DNA from 3 places in the Streptomyces sp. NPDC021096 genome. Region 1 is predicted to be linked to each of the others. Evidence: riboswitches for the same ligand, from Rfam matches in the RefSeq annotation. Region 1 holds a riboswitch; each other region holds the start of a gene.
What was found. A riboswitch is a leader RNA that binds a small molecule or an ion and turns the genes downstream of it on or off. The one in region 1 is predicted to bind cobalamin.
Positions count from the first base shown of each region.

Region 1 (6,515 bases):
GCTGCTGCGGCTGACCGAGGCCTTCGGCGTCGACCCGGGGTTCTTCTCGGAGCGCGACACCAGCAGACTCGTGGCCGACCTGCGCGAGGTGCTCGCCACCGAGGTCGACGCCGCCCGGGTCTCCCCCTCCGACCTCGCGGAACTGGCCTCGCGCATGCCGGCCGTGGCCTCGGTCCTGCTCGACCTCGGCCGCCGCGGCCACGCCCTGGCCGAGCGGCTGGCCGAAGCCGCGGAGGCCCGCGGCCACGAGGACGTGGCCCTGCCGCGCTCCCCGCACGAGGAGATACGGGAGTTCTTCTACCGGCGGCAGAACTACCTCCACGAGGCCGACCTCGCGGCCGAGGACCTGGCCCACGCCCTGGGCGTGCGGCCCGGCGAGGTGGTGCGAACGCTCTCCGCGCGCCTGACCGAACGGCATGGAGTGCGGCTGGCGGCGGACTGCGACCGGCTGCACCACTACGACCCGGCCACCCGCGTCCTGCACCTGTCCAACCGGCTGCGCCCCGGACAGCAGGCCTTCCGCATGGCCACCCAGCTCGCGCTGCTGGAGTTCGGCGACCGGCTGTCCGCGCTGGCGTCGGAGGACTACGCGGAGGGCTCCGCCAGTTGGTCGCTCGCCAGGATCGGCATCGCCAACTACTTCGCCGCCGCGCTGATCCTGCCGTACCGCGCCTTCCACGCCGCCGCGGAGGAGGTCCGCTACGACATCGAACGGCTCACCGACCGCTTCGGCCTCGGCTACGAGACCGTCTGCCACCGCCTCAGCACCCTCCAGCGGCCGCGGCTGCGCGGTGTGCCGTTCTCCTTCGTCCGCGTGGACCGCGCCGGCAACATGTCCAAGCGCCAGTCCGCCACCGGCTTCCACTTCTCCCGCGCGGGCGGCACCTGCCCCTTGTGGAACGTGTACGAGGCGTTCGCCGCCCCGGGCCGGATCCACGTCCAGATCGCCGCCATGCCGGACGGACAGCGCTACCTGTGGACCGCCCGCGCCGTCACCCGGCACCGCGGGGGCTGGGGCGAGCCGGGCAAGACGTTCGCCATCGGCCTCGGCTGCGAAGTGCGCCACGCCTCCCGGCTCGTCTACTCCGACGGGCTCGACCTCGGCAACACCTCCGCGGCCACCCCCATCGGCATGGGCTGCCGGATCTGCGAACGCCTGGACTGCCCGCAGCGCGCGGTGCCGCCGCTGGGCCGGCCGCTGGCGATCGACGAGAACAGCAGCACGTTCGTGCCGTACCCGGTGGCGGACAAGTGATCACGCCGGGGGTGGACTTACTAGGACGTCCAACTATATGTTCGTGACCAAGGCCCGCGGTGTCAGGGAAGCCGGTGTGATTCCGGCACGGTCCCGCCACTGTGACCGGGGAGTGTGCCGTCGACAGCACGCCACTGACGAGATGTGCCATTCGTCGGGAAGGCTGGCGGCGCGCGGTGATCCGGGAGTCAGGATACCGGCCGCGGGGTGTTCCGTGTTGTCCACGAGGATGGAGCAGACACGCATGGCACCGGTCCGTACTCACGACCCTGGTGATCCGGCGGAGCGCGCACTGATGTCCGCGCACGCGTAGCTCTTCGCAGAGCCACGAAGCCCCATGCCCATCCCCGGATCTCACCTGACCTGACGAGAGCAGGCTTCCATGGTCCGTGAACTGACACATTTCATCGGCGGCAAGCACACCCCCGGAACGTCGGGGCTCTTCACCGACGTGTACGACCCCAACACCGGCGCCGTACAGGCCCGGGTGCCCCTGGCCGGGCGCGAGGACACCGCGGCCGCGATCGCGGACGCCGCCGCCGCGCAACCGGAGTGGGGCGAGTGGAATCCGCAGCGCCGCGCCCGCGTCCTGCTGCGGTTCCTCCAACTCGTCGAGGGCGAACGGGACTCGCTGGCCCGCCTGCTGTCCCGCGAGCACGGCAAGACCGTCGCCGACGCCCACGGCGACCTCCAGCGCGGCCTGGAGGTGGTCGAGTTCGCCGCCGGCATCCCGCACCTGCTCAAGGGCGAGTTCACCGACAACGCCGGCACCGGCATCGACGTCCACTCGCTGCGCTCCCCACTGGGCGTCACGGCCGGCATCACCCCCTTCAACTTCCCCGCGATGATCCCCCTGTGGAAGGCCGCACCGGCCATCGCCTGCGGGAACGCCTTCGTCCTCAAGCCGTCCGAGCGGGCCCCGTCCGTACCGCTGCGCCTCGCGGAGCTCTTCCTCGAGGCCGGCCTTCCGCCGGGGATCCTGAACGTGGTCAACGGTGGCAAGGAGTCCGCCGAGACCCTGCTGACGGACCCCCGGGTGCAGGCCGTCGGCTTCGTCGGCTCCACCTCCGTCGCCGCGCACGTCTACGCCACGGCCGCCGCGCACGGCAAGCGCGCCCAGTGCTTCGGCGGCGCCAAGAACCACATGATCGTGATGCCGGACGCCGACCTCGACCAGGCCGTCGACGCGCTGGTCGGCGCCGGGTACGGCTCGGCGGGCGAGCGCTGCATGGCCATCTCGGTGGCCGTGCCCGTCGGGGAGGAGACGGCCGACGCGCTGGTCGCACGCCTCAAGGAGCGCATCGGGGACCTGCGGATCGGACGTTCGGACGACCCGGAGGCCGACTTCGGCCCGCTGGTGAGCCGTGACGCCCTGGACCGCGTACGCCGCTACGTCGACATCGGCGCCACCGAGGGCGCCGAACTCGTCGTCGACGGCCGGGGCTTCGTCCTGCCCGGCCACGAGGGCGGCTTCTTCGCCGGCGCCACCCTCTTCGACCGTGTCACCCCCGCCATGCGGATCTACCGCGAGGAGATCTTCGGCCCGGTGCTCTGCGTGGCCCGCGCCGCCGACTACGAGGCGGCCCTGCGGCTGCCGAGCGAGCACCCGTACGGGAACGGGGTGGCGATCTTCACCCGGGACGGGGACACCGCCCGGGACTTCACCCGACGGGTGACCACGGGAATGGTCGGCGTCAACGTGCCCATTCCGGTGCCCGTCGCCTACCACACCTTCGGCGGCTGGAAGCGGTCCGGATTCGGCGACCTCAACCAGCACGGCCCGGACGCCGTCCGCTTCTACACCCGCACCAAGACCGTCACCTCGCGCTGGCCCTCCGGGGTCAAGGAGGGCGCGAGCTTCACCATCCCGACAATGGGGTGATCGCGGTGACGACCACTCTCACCACGGACCAGCTCGCCCTGGCCGAGGTCACCCTGGACTTCGCCCAGGAGCACCTGGCCCCGCACGCCGTCGACTGGGACCGCGACAAGCACTTCCCGCTCGACGTCCTGCGCAAGGCCGCGGAGCTCGGCCTCGGCGGCGTCTACGTCCGCGAGGAGCACGCCGGCTCCGGCCTCACCCGCGGCGACGGCGTCCTGGTCTTCGAGGCACTGGCCACCGGCTGCCCCTCCATCGCGGGCTACCTCTCCATCCACAACATGGTCGCCTGGATGATCGACCGGTACGGCGACACGGCCCAGCGCGGCCGCTGGCTGCCCGGGCTGTGCGGCATGCAGGCGCTGGGCAGCTACTGCCTGACGGAGCCGGGCACCGGCTCGGACGCCGCCGCCCTGCGCACCCGCGCGCGACGGGACGGCGACGGCTACGTCCTCACCGGCGTCAAGCAGTTCATCTCCGGGGCGGGCGCGGCCGACGTCTACGTCGTCATGGCCCGCACGGGCGAGGGCGGCGCGGACGGCATCTCCGCCTTCGTCGTCGAACGCGACGACCCCGGGCTCTCGTTCGGCCCGAACGAACGGAAGATGGGCTGGAACGCCCAGCCCACCCGCCAGGTGATCCTCGACGGGGTCCGCGTCCCGGCCGGCCGCCGGCTCGGCGCCGAGGGCGACGGCTTCCGCATCGCGATGAACGGCCTGAACGGAGGCCGCCTCGGCATCGCCGCCTGTTCCCTGGGCGGCGCCCAGAGCGCCCTGGACCGCAGCCTGGCCCATCTCGCCGACCGCGAGGCGTTCGGCATGCGGCTGCTCGACGCACAGGCCCTGCAGTTCCGCCTCGCCGACATGGCCACGGAACTGGCCGCGGCCAGGGCGCTCGTCCGGCAGGCGGCTGACGCCCTGGACCGCGGCACCCCGCAGGCCCCGCAGCTGTGCGCGATGGCCAAGCGGTTCGCCACCGACACCGGCTACTCCGTCGCCGACCGCGCCCTGCAGCTGCACGGCGGCTACGGCTACCTCAGCGACTACGGCATCGAGAAGATCGTCCGCGATCTGCGCGTCCACCAGATCCTGGAAGGAACCAACGAGATCATGCGCCTCATCGTGGCCCGCGGACTGACGGGCGCCCTGCGATGACCACCACCGGCGAGCACGTACTGCTGCGCACCGAAGGCCGCGCGGCCCACATGACCCTCAACCGTCCCGGTGCCCTCAACGCCCTCACCCACACGATGGTGCACCGCATCGACGCGGCGCTGACCGCGTGGGAGCACGACCCGGCGGTGGAGCACGTCGTCATCACCGGAGCCGGCGAGCGCGGGCTGTGCGCGGGCGGCGACATCCGCTCCCTCCACGAGGACGCACGCTCGTCCGCGGGGGCGGCCTCCGCGGACTTCTTCCGCGACGAGTACCGGCTCAACGCCCGTATCGCCCGCTACCCCAAGCCGTACGTCGCCGTCATGGACGGCATCGTGATGGGCGGCGGCGTCGGGGTCTCGGCCCACGGCACGGTCCGGATCGTCACCGAGCGGTCCCGCGTCGCCATGCCCGAGACCGGCATCGGCTTCGTCCCGGACGTCGGCGGAACGTATCTGCTGGGGCTCGCGCCCGGGGAGCTGGGCACCCATCTGGCGCTCACGGGCGCGGCGGTGGGCGCTGCGGACGCGCTGCTGTGCGGGCTCGCGGACCACCACGTCCCCTCCGCTCTGCTGCCTCGGCTGGTCGCGGACCTCGCCCGGGCACCCGTCCACGACGTCCTGGCCCGGCACGTCCGGCCGGCGCCGGGCGGCGAACTCGCGGCGTGGCGCGGCTGGATCGACCACTGCTACGCGGCGGACACGGTGGAGGAGATCGTCGACCGGCTGCTCGACAGCGGCGTCCCGGCGGCGAAGGACGCGGCCGTGACGCTCCTCGCCAAGTCCCCCACCGCGCTGAAGGTGACCCTCGCCGCCCTGCGCCGGGCGCGTGCGCTCGGTCCCTTGGAGCACGTTCTGGAGCAGGAGTACCGCGTCTCCTGCGCGGCCCTGTCCCACCCGGACTTCGTCGAGGGCATCCGCGCGCAGGTGATCGACAAGGACCGGACTCCGCGCTGGTCGCCCGCCACGCTCGCCGAGGTCGGCGACGAGGACGTCGACCGCTTCTTCGCACCGCCCGGCGGGCGCGGGCTCGGCCTCGCGACGACCGGTTTCCCTCAGGAGGTGCCCTGGTGAGCAGCGTCATCGCCTTCGTCGGACTGGGCCACATGGGCGGCCCCATGGCCGCGCGCCTGGTGCGGGCCGGACACCGTGTCCTCGGCTACGACCTGGTGCCCTCACTGCTGGCCGCGGCCGTGGAGACCGGGGTCGAGGCGGCCGCGTCGGCGGAAGAGGCGGCGTCGGGTGCGGACGTGGTGATCACCATGCTGCCCGCCGGACGCCATGTCCTCGCCCTGTACCGGGACCAGGGGCTGCTCGCCGCCGCCCGGCCCGGCACGCTCTTCGTCGACTGCTCCACCATCGACGTCACCGACGCACGGGCCGCCCACGAGGCGGCGGTCGCCGCCGGTCACCGCGCCCTGGACGCGCCGGTGTCGGGCGGGGTGGTGGGCGCCGAGGCCGGGACGCTGACGTTCATGGCCGGCGGTGACGAGGAGGCGTTCGCCCGGGCGGAGCCGCTGCTGGGCGCCATGGGCCGCAAGGCCGTGCACTGCGGGGCCGCCGGCGCCGGCCAGGCCGCCAAGATCTGCAACAACATGATCCTCGGCATCTCGATGATCGCGGTGAGTGAGGCGTTCGTGCTCGGGGAGAGCCTGGGCCTGTCCCACCAGGCGCTCTTCGACGTGGCGTCCACGGCGTCGGGCCAGTGCTGGGCGCTGAGCGTCAACTGCCCCGTGCCGGGCCCGGTCCCGGGCAGCCCGGCCAACCGCGACTACCGCCCCGGCTTCGCCGCGTCGCTGATGGCGAAGGACCTCGCTCTCGCGGCGAACGCGGCCCGTGCGGGCGAGGTGGACACGGCCCTCGGACAGCGGGCCGCGGCGATGTTCACCGAGTTCGCGCAGGGCCCCGGGTCCGACGAGGACTTCTCCGCGATCGTCCGGGCCGTCAGGGCGCGCTCGGGCCGGCCCACCGACCGGACGGGAAGCACCACATGACCGACACCGCCCCGGACCGCCCGTACGAGACGATCCTCGTCGAACGCACGGGCCGCACCGCGCTCCTCACCCTCAACCGTCCGAAGGCGCTCAACGCCCTCAACCTGCGGGTCATGACCGAGGTCGTGGCGGCCACGGAGGCCCTCGACCGCGACCCGGACGTCGGCTGCATCGTCCTGACCGGTTCGCCGAAGGCCTTCGCGGCCGGCGCGGACATCAAGGAGATGCGCCCGC
Region 1 covers NZ_JBFADG010000029.1:2,942-9,456, reverse strand. Annotated here, with positions in the region: gene AB0G59_RS25860 (short-chain fatty acyl-CoA regulator family protein) at 1-1,255, shown strand, start outside; cobalamin riboswitch at 1,289-1,475, shown strand; gene AB0G59_RS25855 (CoA-acylating methylmalonate-semialdehyde dehydrogenase) at 1,638-3,137, shown strand; gene AB0G59_RS25850 (acyl-CoA dehydrogenase family protein) at 3,134-4,288, shown strand; gene AB0G59_RS25845 (enoyl-CoA hydratase/isomerase family protein) at 4,285-5,361, shown strand; gene mmsB (3-hydroxyisobutyrate dehydrogenase) at 5,358-6,281, shown strand; gene AB0G59_RS25835 (enoyl-CoA hydratase) at 6,278-6,515, shown strand, end outside.

Region 2 (6,515 bases), on a different contig from region 1:
CCGGGTTCTTGATCTCCGCGCCCAGGTAGGCGACGGTGTTGTAGCCCATGTAGTCGTAGATGCCGATGGTCAGGCCCGCGGCGAAGCCGATCCAGAACTGATGGCTGCTCAGCTCGAAGGCGTCGCCCGGGTAGGTGAAGGCCCGGTCGGGGCTGAAGTGGGTGAAGGCGGCCACGATGACGAGCGCGACCGAGGCGAGCATGACGCACCACAGCACGGCCGTGATCCGTGCGATGTGGTCGACGCGCCGCCACAGCATCGTGATGATGAGGGCGATGACGGCCAACCCCGTGAGGTCGCCCGCCGTCTGCCCCATGCCCGGCCACAGATAGCCCAGGTACTGCACGAAGCCGATGATCCCCGTGGACATGCCGATGGGGATGAAGAGCATCGCCGTCCAGACGAACAGGAACGGCACCAGCTTGCCCGTCCGGTACTGGAACGCCTGCCGCAGATACACGTAGCTGCCGCCGGCTCTGGGCATCGCGGCCCCCAGCTCCGCCCAGATCAGGCCGTCCGCCAGGGCCAGGACCGCGCCGGCGACGAAGCCGATGACGGCCTGCGGCCCGCCGAAGGAGGCCACCATCAGCGGGATCGTCACGAAGGGCCCGATGCCGCACATCTGGCTCATGTTGATGGTCGTGGCCTGGAACAGTCCGATACGGCGCACGAAACCGTCCCGCTGCCCCGGCACCGCCGCCTTTTCGGGCCCGCGTTCCGCGCCTGTTGCCGAATCCGTCATGGCGTCAGCCCCTTCGCCCCGTGATTAGGTCCACTGCACTCGTACACCGGCCCGCCGGACGCGTCCATCACCTGCGGAGTGTCGGCGACTCTGGTGCCGCGGACGACGGACAGTCAAGATCTGTGCACGAAGCGCATCAACGCATCACCCGAGAAGAGACGTGAGGATGACAGTGCACGGAGGAAGAGTGGCCGTGGTGGGCGGCAGCATCGCGGGCTGCGCCGCCGCGCTCGCGGCGGCCCGCGCCGGCGCCGACGAGGTCGTGGTCTACGAGCGGACGCCCGGCGGGCTCCAGGACCGGGGCGTGGGCCTCGCCGTCCGCGACGAGCGCTACCGCGAACTGGAGGCGGCCGGCTACGTCGACGCCGCCATGCCCTGGGTGCGGCTGACCACCCGCACCTGGCTCACCCGGGACGGCGGCGACCGCGCCGGCCGCCGGCTGGGGGAGCTGCCGTTCCCGTTCCGCTCGTACAACTGGGGCTCGCTGTGGCGGGAGTTACGGGCCCGCGTCCCCGCGTCCGTCGACTACCGGCAGGGCGCCACCGTCGAGCAGGTCGTCCCCGAGCCCGACGGGGTCGGGCTGCGCCTGGCCGACGGGCGCGAGGAGCGCTTCGACCTGGTCGTCGGCGCGGACGGCTACCGCTCGGCCGTACGGGCGGCCACCCGAGCCGCCACCGTGCCCGTCTACGCCGGCTATCTGGCCTGGCGCGGCACCGTGCCCGCCGATGCGCTGCCCGGCCCGCGCACCGCATGGGCCGAGGACGAGGCGGCGACCGTCACCTTCCCCGGCGGCCACATGATCGCCTACCGCATTCCCGGCGCCCACGGCGTCGGCACCTTCGCCAACTGGGTCTTCTACACCGCCCCGCCGCCCTCCGCCGCCCCCGCGCTGCGGGAGGCGACGAGCCTGCCGCCCGGCACGGTGACCGACGAGCTGATGGCACACCACGCGGCGGTGGTCGAGCGGCACTTCCCGCCGTACTGGCAGGAGTTCGTCCGCCTCACGCCCAGGGAGCGGACCTTCGTCCAGCCCCTCTACGACCTCGCCGTGCCGCACTACGGCGAGGGCCGGCTCGTCCTCGCCGGCGACGCGGCCGCCGTCACCCGCCCCCACACCGGCAGCGGCGCGGTCAAGGCCCTCCAGGACGCCACGGTGCTGGAACGCGCTCTGCGCTCGGCCACGAGCTGGGACGAGGCGGTACGGGCCTACGACGCCGAGCGCTCGGCCGCGGGCCTGGCCGTCGTCGAGCTCGCCCGCCGGCTGGGCCGGGCACAGGTGGAGGCCACGCCCGACTGGGCGGCCATGGACCAGGGCGCGCTCGAACAGTGGTGGCGCGAGGCGGCCGACGGGGAGCGGGTCTTCGGAGGCCAGGAGTTAAAGTGGCCCGGCCGTGGTGTTCGGGAAGACCGGTGACGGACCCTCGTGGTCCCATTCCGGAGCGGCCCTCGCCACTGTGATCGGGGAGTGACCGTCCCATTCCGCGCGCCCACGGGCGCGCGGAGCCACTGGCCGCAGCCGGCTGCCGGGAAGGCGGGGGCGGGCGCGAACGGACCCGTAAGCCAGGAGACCGGCCACGGCATCTCGAAATGATCCACGAGGTGCTGGAGCGTTCACCCCACGATGACTGCGTTTCCCGAGTTCCCCGACTCCCCCGATTCCCCCGCCGGCCCCGCGCCCGCCTTCCGCTGGCGCCGCCAGGACACCCTGCGCACCGCGGGCCTGCTGGCCGTCATAGCCGCCCTGCACGTCGTCGCCTTCGGCGTGCTCTTCCTGATGGTCGTGCCGAACCACTACACCGTCGACTCCAAGGTCTTCGGCGTCGGCCTCGGCGTCACCGCCTACACCCTCGGCATGCGGCACGCCTTCGACGCCGACCACATAGCCGCCATCGACAACACCACCCGCAAGCTGATGGCCGACGGCAAACGCCCGGTCTCCGTCGGCTTCTGGTTCGCCCTCGGCCACTCCAGCGTCGTCGTCCTGATGGCCCTGCTGGTGGCCGGCGGCACCCAGCTGGCCGGGACGCTGATGAACGAGGAGTCCACCACCCACCAGACGCTCGGCGTCATCGGCACGACCGTCTCCGGCGGCTTCCTCTACCTGATCGCCGCCCTCAACCTCGTCGCCCTCGCCGGCATCCTGCGCATCTTCCGCGCCATGCGCGAGGGCCGTTACGACGAGACCGAGCTGGAGAAGCACCTCGACTCGCGCGGCTTCATGAACCGCGTCCTCGGCCGCTTCACCCGCTCCATCACCCGCCCCGGGCAGATGTACCCGCTGGGCTTCCTCTTCGGCCTCGGCTTCGACACGGCCACCGAGGTCACGCTGATGGTCATGGCCGGCAGCGGCGCCGCCGCCGGGCTGCCCTGGTACGCGATCCTGTGCCTGCCGCTGCTGTTCGCCGCCGGCATGAGCCTGTTCGACACGCTCGACGGCACCTTCATGAACTTCGCCTACCAGTGGGCGTTCTCCAACCCCGTCCGCAAGGTCTACTACAACCTCACCATCACCGGGCTGTCCATCGCGGTCGCCTTCCTCATCGGCACCATCGAACTGGTCGGCGTCCTGCACGAGAAGCTCGGCCTCGACGACGCGGTGACCGGCTGGATCGCCGGACTCGACCTGGACAACGTCGGGTTCGTCATCGTCGGGCTGTTCGTGGTGGTGTGGGCCGTCGCGCTCGCCTACTGGCGCCTGGCCAAGGTCGAACAGCGCTGGGCGGCCCGTACGGTCACGGCCCCGGCCACGCCCGCCGCCGTCACCGACCCGTGAGCCGGGCGCGCCCGGACGGCCTGCGGGTCAGGGGCGCGCACACCCCTTGCCCGCGCACTCCTTGCGCGCGCTGATGACGGGCCGGCCGTTGCCCGCGGACTCCTCCCGCACCACCACCCGGGTCGGCCCGCCGCACGTCAGACATGTCCGTGAGGAGGGGTCCCGCTCCCGGTCGATCGCCGCGGCGATCCTGTGCAAAGGGCCCGCGGCGGTATCGGTGTCGGACATGGGCCATCCCGTTCGCTTCACGGTCGTCGCACTGCCAGAGGGCTGCATCGTGACGCACACCCCCTGATCACGTCAGCGCCTTGGGCTCCGATCACCCTCCACGGGGTGCGGCGGCGCCCGCGCTGACGCCGTCGGCCCGCCCCTACGGGCGGGCCGACGGCAGCGTCACCTCGAAGCGGCAGCCGCCCGGGACGTTGCGGACCGTCGCCCGGCCCGCATGCGCCTCGACGATGCCGCGGACGATCGCCAGCCCCAGGCCCGCGCCGCCGTGCCCGTGGGCCTCGGGGGTACGCGCCGCCGAACCGCGCCAGCCCGTGTCGAAGACACGCGGCAGGTCCTCCTCCGGGATGCCCCCGCACTCGTCGGTCACCGACACCACGACCGTGCCGGCCGCCCGCCGCGCGGCGACCGCCACCGTGCCGTCGGCGGGGGTGCGGCGGATGGCGTTGACCAGCAGGTTCCCCAGGACCCGGGTCATCTCCTTGCCGTCGACCTCGACCGGGACGGCGTCGACCTCCCCGCCCACCAGACGCACGCCGTGCTCGCGCGCCAGCGGCCCGGCGCCGGCCAGCGCGTCGCCGACCAGGTCGTACACCGACATGCGGCTCGGCTGCAGCGGCAGCGCCCCCGCGTGGATGCGCGAGAGCTCGAAGAGGTCGCCGACCAGGGCGTTGAGCCGGTCCACCTCGGTGCGGATCTGACGGAAGTAGCGCCCGGGGTCCTCGGCCACGCCGTCCTCCAGCGCCTCCGACATCGCGCGCAGCCCCGCCAGCGGGGTCCGCAGGTCGTGCGAGATCCAGGCGACCAGCTCGCGCCGGGACGCGTCGAGGGCGCGTTCGCGCTCCCGCGACGCCGCGAGCCTGGCACTGGTCGCCGCCAGCTCCCGGCCCAGCTCGGCCAGTTCCGCCGTGGCCCCGCCGTCCGGGGCGGCGAAGCCGCCCTCGTCGAAGGAACGGGCCGCCCGGGTCAGGGCGGCGCTGCGCGCCACCACCCAGCGGCCCAGGAGCAGCGCCGTGGCGAGGGAGACCACGGCGGCCATCGCGCACACCGTCGTCACGACGGTCAGGTCGTGCGAGGACAGGAACATCGCCCACGCGACGGCCAGCGTCCCGGCCAGCATCGCGGTCACCGGGACCGCGGCCACCACGGTCAGGGACACCGCGACCGACCGGTGGCGCAGGGCCCGCAGCGCGAGGGCCCCCAACAGCCCGGCGGCGACCGCGCCGAGCAGGGCGTAGAGGGCGATGAGCGCGACGTCACGCACGGCCGGGCCCCCCGTCCGGCCCCGGGGCGGCGAAGCGGTAACCGACGCCCCAGACCGTCTGGATCAGCCTCGGCCGCGCCGGGTCGTCCTCGACCTTGCCGCGCAGCCGCCGCACATGGACGGTCACGGTGGACAGGTCGCCGAACTCCCAGCCCCACACTTCCCGCATCAGCTCCTCACGGGCGCAGGCCCGGCCGGGGTGGCGCAGCAGGAACGCCAGGAGGTCGAACTCGCGGACCGTGAGGGCGATTTCGGCGCCCTCCTTGGTGACGCGCCGGTCCACGGGGTCCAGCGTCAGGCCCCCCGCGCGCAGCGGCGGCGTACCCGCCGGGCCGGGCGCACCCGCGGCGTGGGCGCGGCGCAGGACCGACCGCACCCGCAGGACGAGCTCGCGGGGGCTGAAGGGCTTGGTGACGTAGTCGTCCGCACCGACCTCGAGGCCGAGGATGCGGTCCTCCTCCTCGCCACGGGCCGTCAGCATGATCACGGGGAGGGCGCCGTGGTCGCGGCGCAGCGCGTGGCACACCGCGAAGCCGTCCATGCCGCCGGGGAGCATGAGGTCGAGGACGACGAGATCGGGGCGGACGACGGCGGCCGCCGCCAGGGCGGCGGGGCCGTCCGCCGCGCGGGCGGTGGTGAAGCCGGCGCGGGTGAGGTAGCCCGCCACGATCTCGGCGACGGTGGGGTCGTCGTCCACGACGAGGACGTGGGCGGGTGGCGTGTCGTGCATGCCCCCAGGGTGGCACCCCGGAGGGCCTTTCCCCGATCCCGCCCTTTCACCGTTTCTTGTCCTCAATCGCCGGACGGGCTCGATTTTCCGCCGGTTCCGGGCAACAAATTCAGCCCGTCCGGCGATTGAGGACCGGGGTCTGGGCCGGAGCCCCAGTTACGGGAAGGGGCGGGGTGGGGAATGATCAACCCCATGCACGACCCCTACGTCCGCGTGCGCGGCGCCCGCGAGCACAACCTCAAGGCCGTCGACGTCGACATCCCCCGCGACGCCCTCGTCGTCTTCACCGGAGTCTCCGGCTCCGGCAAGTCCTCCCTCGCCTTCGGCACCGTCTACGCCGAGGCCCAGCGCCGCTACTTCGAGTCCGTCGCCCCCTACGCGCGCCGCCTCATCCACCAGGTCGGCGCCCCCAAGGTGGACGAGGTCAGCGGGCTGCCGCCCGCCGTGGCGCTGGAGCAGCGGCGGTCCGCGCCGACCTCGCGCTCCTCCGTCGGCACCGTCACCACACTCTCCAACTCGCTGCGCATGCTCTACTCCCGCGCCGGCACCTACCCCGAAGGGGCCGCACGGCTGGACTCCGACGCCTTCTCGCCCAACACCGCCACCGGGGCCTGCCCGGAGTGCCACGGCCAGGGGCGCGTCCACCGGGTCACCGAGGACTCGCTGGTCCCCGACCCGTCGCTGTCCATCCGCGAGGGAGCCGTCGCCGCCTGGCCGGGCGCGTGGCAGGGCAAGAACCTGCGGGACATCCTCGACACGCTCGGGTACGACATCGACC
Region 2 covers NZ_JBFADG010000023.1:27,401-33,915, reverse strand. Annotated here, with positions in the region: gene AB0G59_RS23850 (APC family permease) at 1-742, opposite strand, end outside; gene AB0G59_RS23845 (FAD-dependent monooxygenase) at 909-2,156, shown strand; cobalamin riboswitch at 2,118-2,334, shown strand; gene AB0G59_RS23840 (HoxN/HupN/NixA family nickel/cobalt transporter) at 2,364-3,515, shown strand; gene AB0G59_RS23835 (hypothetical protein) at 3,543-3,743, opposite strand; gene AB0G59_RS23830 (HAMP domain-containing sensor histidine kinase) at 3,886-5,007, opposite strand; gene AB0G59_RS23825 (response regulator transcription factor) at 5,000-5,737, opposite strand; gene AB0G59_RS23820 (excinuclease ABC subunit UvrA) at 5,918-6,515, shown strand, end outside.
Region 2: another riboswitch for cobalamin. It lies ahead of AB0G59_RS23840 (HoxN/HupN/NixA family nickel/cobalt transporter); the one in region 1 lies ahead of AB0G59_RS25855 (CoA-acylating methylmalonate-semialdehyde dehydrogenase).

Region 3 (6,515 bases), on a different contig from region 1:
CGTCGACGAGCGGGAGGGTCTTCATGGGCCCCTCGTCCAGGGGCCTCGCGGCGATGACGGTGACCTGCGAGTTCTGGAAGCTCTCCCAGTGCTGCCCGGTGTACGTGGACGCCATGCGGTCGATGTTGTTCTCGGGCTGCAGCAGCGGATTGCCGCAGTTGCACTTGACCGCGGGGTTCCGGTACTCGTCGAAGAGCAGCGCGGTACCGACCTGGACGACGGACAGATACGAGACCGTCTTGCCGTCCCCCTGGTAATTGTGGTTCCTGACCAGGGTGTCCACGAGCACATGGCCCTCGCTCAGGCCCTTGACGTGCTCCTCGATCTTGTCGACGGGGATCTTCCGGATCTTGGCCCAGGCCGCCGCCTTGGCGGGGTCGCGCAGGAGCTCGGTGACCAGCTTGCTCTTGTCGCAGCGGGTCTTGCCCGGGGTCCCGCCGATGACCCCCCGGGCCTCGGCCGCCTTCTCACCGCTGCGGGGCAGCGCCTTGACCCCCTGCAGATCGGTGCCCGGCGCCGGTATGAACGCACCCGGCGCGATCACCCCCGCGGCTTCCAGGGCTATCTCGGCGACCATCTTCTTCGAAGCCTTCGAACAGCCCGCCGCCCCCGCGCCGCCCAGCAGCGCGCAGACGGCCAGCAGGGAGACGATCCTCATCCGTTCGCGCCTCACAGCGCACACCCCCCGATAGCTGATCCACGAATTCCGACGGTTTTAGTCCGTACGTGCTAGCACGAGGTCACCCAGCCGCTGCCGCAACTGGCGTACCCCGTCGGGTCGGTGCTCGGACCCGCGGTGGGCTCGGTGGTGGGGTCCGTGGTGGGTTCGGAGGTCGCCGGCTCGGAGGTGTCCTCCGTCGGCCCGGGCGTGGCCACCCCCGTGGGGCCGCCGCCCGGGTTGTCGCCCGTTTGCGAGCCGCTGTTGTCGCGCAGGGCGAACAGGGCCGCGGCCCCACCGGCGAGCAGGACCAGCGCGACGACGGCCGCCACGATCCACACCGCCGTCCGCGGCCGTGGCTCCGGGCCGTGCTCCGGCCCCGTCCCGGGGTGCGGCAGCGGACGCACGGGATACCCGACGGAGGCGGCGGACCCTCCCGAGCCCGGAGCGAGAAGGGGAGTCGCCAGGCCGCCCTGCTGCAGCCCGACCGGCACGTTGACGGACGGCGTCCCCGCGGAGTGCCCCACGACGGGCCCGGGTTCCGGCGGGCCGGTCACCGGCGTCGGCGTGGGCCTCGGCGCAGGTGAGGGCGTCGGGGTCGGTACGGGCGTGGGTGTCGGCGTGTCGGGTACCGTCAGCGGCCGTCCGGGGCCCGGGTGGCGCACCCGCTCGTCGAGGGCGGTGCGGACGTACCCGGGCGGTTCCTCCGTGAGCAGGCCGGCGGCGACCCGGTCGAGGAGCTGCTCGGCCTCCGCCGAGCCCATGCGGGCCTCCGGGTCCTTGCGCAGCAGCCCCTCCAGCACCGGCGTCAGCGGCCCGGCCCGCCGGGGCGCCGCGGGCTCGTCGTCGACCACGGCCCGCAGCGTGCTGAGCGCGTCGCCCCGGCGGAACGGGGAGACCCCCTCCACCGCCACGTACAGCAGGGTGCCCAGCGACCACAGGTCGGAGGGGATGCCCGGGCGGCGGCCCGTGGCCCGCTCCGGGGCGAGGTACTCGGCGGAGCCGACCAGGTCGCCGGTGCGCGTCAGGGTGCCCGCGCCCTCGATGACGGCGATGCCGAAGTCGGTGAGCACCACCCGGCCCCCGGCCTCCAGCAGGACGTTCGCCGGCTTGACGTCGCGGTGCAGCACCCCCACGGCGTGGGCGGCGCGCAGCGCCTGCAGCACCTGCGCGCCGATCCTGGCGGCCTCCTTGGGCTGGAGCACGCCCTCCTGCCGGAGCACCTTGTCCAGCGACTGGCCGCGCACCAGCTCCATGACGATCCAGGGGCGGCCCTCCTGCTCGACCACGTCGTGCACGGTGATCACATGGGGGTGGGCGACCCGCGCGGCGGCCCGGGCCTCCTGCTTCAGGCGCGCGTACAGCACCCGGACGTCCTCGTCGTTCATGTGCTCGGGCGCCCGGACCTCCTTGGCCGCGACCTCCCGGTCGAGTACCTCGTCCATGGCGAGCCAGACGACGCCCATGCCGCCGTGCCCCAGCTGTTCCATGAGCCGGTACCGCCCGGCCAGCAGCGGTTTGCGCCGCGTGGTGTCCATCCCGTCCATGCCGTACGCCCCCTCCCCCTGCGTACGGCGTACCGAGCCGTGCGCATTCGGGCCACACTGGCTGGGACGTGGCCGTGGCCGAAACCGTTCCCGGCCGGACGGGAATCCCCGCGCGGCCTCAGCGGCGGGCGGTCAGCTCCTTGTCGAGCCAGCGCAGGACCTCGGGGTATTCCTCGCGCCAGGTCTGGAAGTTGTGGCCGCCCTCCTCACGGACCAGCTTGTCGACCTTGGTCGGCGCCTTGGCCTTCCCCGCGAACCTCAGCATGGGACCGTAGTACTTCTCCTCGCCCTTCGAGCTGGCGGCCAGGAGCAGGGACACCGGCGGCGCAGCCATGTGCTCCAGGCGCCAGGTCAGGTCGGACTCGTTCCTGATCTGCTTGTTGCCCGCGTAGAGGTCACCGGTGTCGCGGTCCTGGCGCGCGAAGAGGTCGGCGGACAGCCCGGCCGCGGCGCCGTAGCGGGCCGGGTTGGTCATGGCCGCCTTCAGCGCGCAGTACCCGCCGGTGGAGTTGCCCACCGCGCCCCAGCCGCCCCGCGAATTGTCCGCGCGGTAGACGTCGTTGACGGCGATGGGCAGGTCCTGGTTGAAGAACGTCATGGCCTGCGGGCCGCCCGGCACGTCCGTGCAGTTGGTGTCGCGGTCCGCCACGACCGACGGCCGGACCATCAGCACGATCGTCGGTCTGATCTGCTTGGCCACGATGGCGCGGGAAGCCGCCTGCGGGACCTTGATCTGGGTGATGAGGTTCTTGGAGACGCCGGGCTGCCCGGTGATCGCCACGATCACGGGGAACCGGTCGTTCTCGTGCTCCTTCTGGAAGTACTGCGGCGGCAGATAGGCGAAGCCGTCCATGCCCAGCCCGCTGACGGGACCGCGTATCTCGATCCGGTCGACCTGGCCGGCCTTCTCCTTCGGGCCCAGGCCGACGGACTCCTGCCCCTTGACGACGAGCGCGGGCGGCCGCTTGCCGTCCTTGCCGCCCTTGAGCTCCTGCTTGCTGGAGTTGCGGCCGAGGAGCTCGTTCCACGTGGAGTAGAAGCCGAACTCGTTGTTCGCCGCGACGAGCAGCACCGACAGGATGCCCACCTGCGCCACGGCGAGCAGGCCGAGCCGGGAGAGGAGCGCCGGGATCCCCTTCTTCGCGGCCCGTGGCCACAGCCACAGCACGAGGGCGGCCAGCGCGACGGCGATGACCACCAGGAACAGCAGGAAATTCTGGGACGTAAGGCCCACGGTTGTCGCTCCTCTTCGGAGTGGGTTCTCCGGGAGGGAAGAGGGGGTACGGCCCGGTGAGGTTTCCTGTTTTGGCCGCAATTTTCGCCTTATGGCGCTGCCGGGGGTCCTGACGGCCCGCAGGGGCGGCCACGGCCTACGACCCTACCCCGCGCGTCCGCACGCAAGATCGAAACTGTCCGGGCAACCCCTGTCGGCGGACGGGCCCCTGCGTCTAGGGTGAAGGCGCAGCCGGTTCGCCCCGCCCTCCAGGCGGGCGCGTCGCAAGAGGGAACCCGGTGGGAATCCGGGACTGCCCCGCAGCGGTGAGCGGGAACGACCGCCGTCATACGCACTGGACCGCCCCGGCGGTCCGGGAAGCGACGGCCACTAGGTGCCGTGTCCTCCACCGACACGGCGTGCCCGCGAGTCCGAATACCTGCCGCTGCCCGCGTGCGACCGCACGCGGCGATCTCGGTGGCCTCGAGGGCGGGCCGGCGGTACGGACGGCGCATGCCTGGGCGTGCTCCGCCGGCATCTGCCGATCCTTCGTACGCTCGGGTCCCGCCGGGATCCCCCGCGACTCGCGAAGGAGAGTTCCGTGGCAACACACCCCACCGCTTTCACCGCCGTCCGCGCCCGGGCCACCGTCCACGGCTACCCCCGGCAGGGGCCCGGCCGTGAACTGAAGAAGGCCGTCGAGGGCTACTGGGCCGGCCGCGTCGACGCCGCCGCCCTGCACGACACCGCGGCCGCCCTGCGCCGCGACGCCTGGCGGCGCCTGGCCGACGCCGGCGTCCACGAGGTCCCCACCGGGGACTTCTCCCTCTACGACCACGTCCTGGACACCACCGTCATGGTCGGCGCCGTCCCCGAGCGGCACCGCGCCGCCGTCGAAGCCGACGCCCTGGACGGCTACTTCGCCATGGCCCGCGGCACCCAGCAGCTCCCGCCGCTGGAGATGACGAAGTGGTTCGACACCAACTACCACTACCTCGTGCCCGAACTGGGCCCGGACACCGCCTTCACCGCCGACTCCACCAAGCAGACGGGCGAGTTGGGGGAAGCCCTCGCCCAGGGCCACGCGGCCCGGCCCGTGCTCGTCGGCCCCGTCACCTATCTGCTGCTGGCCAAACCCGCGCCCGGCGCCCCGCCCGGCTTCCAGCCCCTCACCCTCCTGGACCGGCTGCTGCCCGTGTACGCCGAGGTCCTCTCCGACCTGCGGGCGGCCGGCGCCGAGTGGGTCCAGCTCGACGAGCCCGCCCTGGTGCAGGACCAGCCCCCGGCCGTACTGAACGCCGCCGCCCGCGCCTACCGGGAGCTGGGCGGCCTCGCCGACCGGCCCAAGCTGCTGGCGGCCACCTACTTCGACCGCGTGGGCGACGCCCTGCCCGTCCTCGCCAAGTCCCCCGTCGAGGGCCTGGCCCTGGACTTCACCGGACCCGCCGCCGCCAACCTCGACGCCCTCGCCGCCGCCGGCGGCCTGCCCGGCAAGCGTCTGATCGCGGGCGTGATCGACGGGCGCAACGTGTGGATCAACGACCTCGAACGGTCCCTGTCCACCCTCGCCACCCTCCTCGGCCTCGCCGACCGGGTGGACGTCGCCCCCTCCTGCTCCCTGCTGCACGTCCCCCTCGACGCCACCGCCGAGCGCGACGTCGACCCGCAGGTCGCCCGCTGGCTGGCCTTCGCCCGGCAGAAGGCCGAGGAGAGCGTCACCCTCGCCCGCGGCCTCAACGAGGGCAGCGACACCATCGCCCCGCAGCTCGCCGCCAACCGCTCCGCCCGGGCCTCCCGCGCCGCCTCCGCCCTCACCCGCGACCCGGCCGTACGCGCCCGCGCGGCGGCTGTCACCGCCGCGGACGCCCGCCGCCCCCAGCCGTACGCCGAGCGCGCCGCCGCCCAGCGGGCCCGGCTCGGCCTGCCGCTGCTGCCCACCACCACCATCGGCTCGTTCCCCCAGACCCGCGAACTGCGCACCGCCCGCGCCGACCTGCGCGCCGGGCGCATCGACGCCACCGCCTACGACGAGCGCATCGCGACCGAGATCCGCGAGGTCCTGGCCTTCCAGGACAAGGCCGGCCTGGACGTCCTCGTGCACGGCGAGCCCGAACGCAACGACATGGTCCAGTACTTCGCCGAGCAGCTGACCGGCTACCTGGCCACCCAGCACGGCTGGGTGCAGTCCTACGGCACCCGCTACGTCCGCCCGCCGATCCTCGCCGGCGACATCTCCCGCCCCGAGCCGATGACCGTGGCCTGGACCGCCTACGCCCAGTCCCACACCGAGCGCCCCGTCAAGGGCATGCTCACCGGCCCCGTCACCATGCTCGCCTGGTCCTTCGTCCGCGACGACCAGCCGCTGGCCGACACCGCCCGCCAGGTCGCCCTGGCGCTGCGGGACGAGGTCGGCGACCTGGAGGCCGCCGGCACGGCCGTCATCCAGGTCGACGAGCCCGCGCTGCGCGAGACGCTGCCGCTGCGGACCGCCGACCGGGCGGAGTACCTGGCCTGGGCCACCGAGGCGTTCCGGCTCACCACGGCCGGGGTGCGGGCGGACACCCAGATCCATACCCACATGTGCTACGCGGAGTTCGGCGACATCATGGCCGCCATCGAGCAGCTGGACGCCGACGTCATCAGCCTGGAGGCCGCCCGCTCCCGCATGCAGGTCGCCGACGAACTGGCCGCGGCCGGCTACGCGCACGCCGTCGGCCCGGGCGTCTACGACATCCACTCGCCGCGCGTACCGGACGTCGAGGAGATCGCCGCCCTGCTGCGCAAGGGCCTGGCGGCCATCCCGGCGGAACGCCTGTGGGTCAACCCGGACTGCGGACTGAAGACCCGCGGCTGGGCGGAGGTACGGACCTCGCTCGAGCACCTGGTCGAGGCCGCCCAGCGGGTACGCGCGGAGCGCGCCGGCGGGCAGTAGCCCGGCGGGGCAGCGGCCGGGTGACGGCCCTGGCCCCGTCCCGGAGCCGCGCGACCCCGAGGCCGGCCCCTGACGGCGGGGCCGGTCGGGCCGTCGTCGCGGTGAGCCGGCCGGTGACGGTAATCGTCCGTACACAGCTGACGGTTACGGTCACCGGCCCCCGAA
Region 3 covers NZ_JBFADG010000024.1:58,414-64,928, reverse strand. Annotated here, with positions in the region: gene AB0G59_RS24360 (DUF6777 domain-containing protein) at 1-658, opposite strand, end outside; gene AB0G59_RS24355 (serine/threonine-protein kinase) at 730-2,205, opposite strand; gene AB0G59_RS24350 (alpha/beta hydrolase-fold protein) at 2,324-3,439, opposite strand; cobalamin riboswitch at 3,705-3,859, shown strand; gene metE (5-methyltetrahydropteroyltriglutamate--homocysteine S-methyltransferase) at 4,020-6,350, shown strand.
Region 3: another riboswitch for cobalamin. It lies ahead of metE (5-methyltetrahydropteroyltriglutamate--homocysteine S-methyltransferase); the one in region 1 lies ahead of AB0G59_RS25855 (CoA-acylating methylmalonate-semialdehyde dehydrogenase).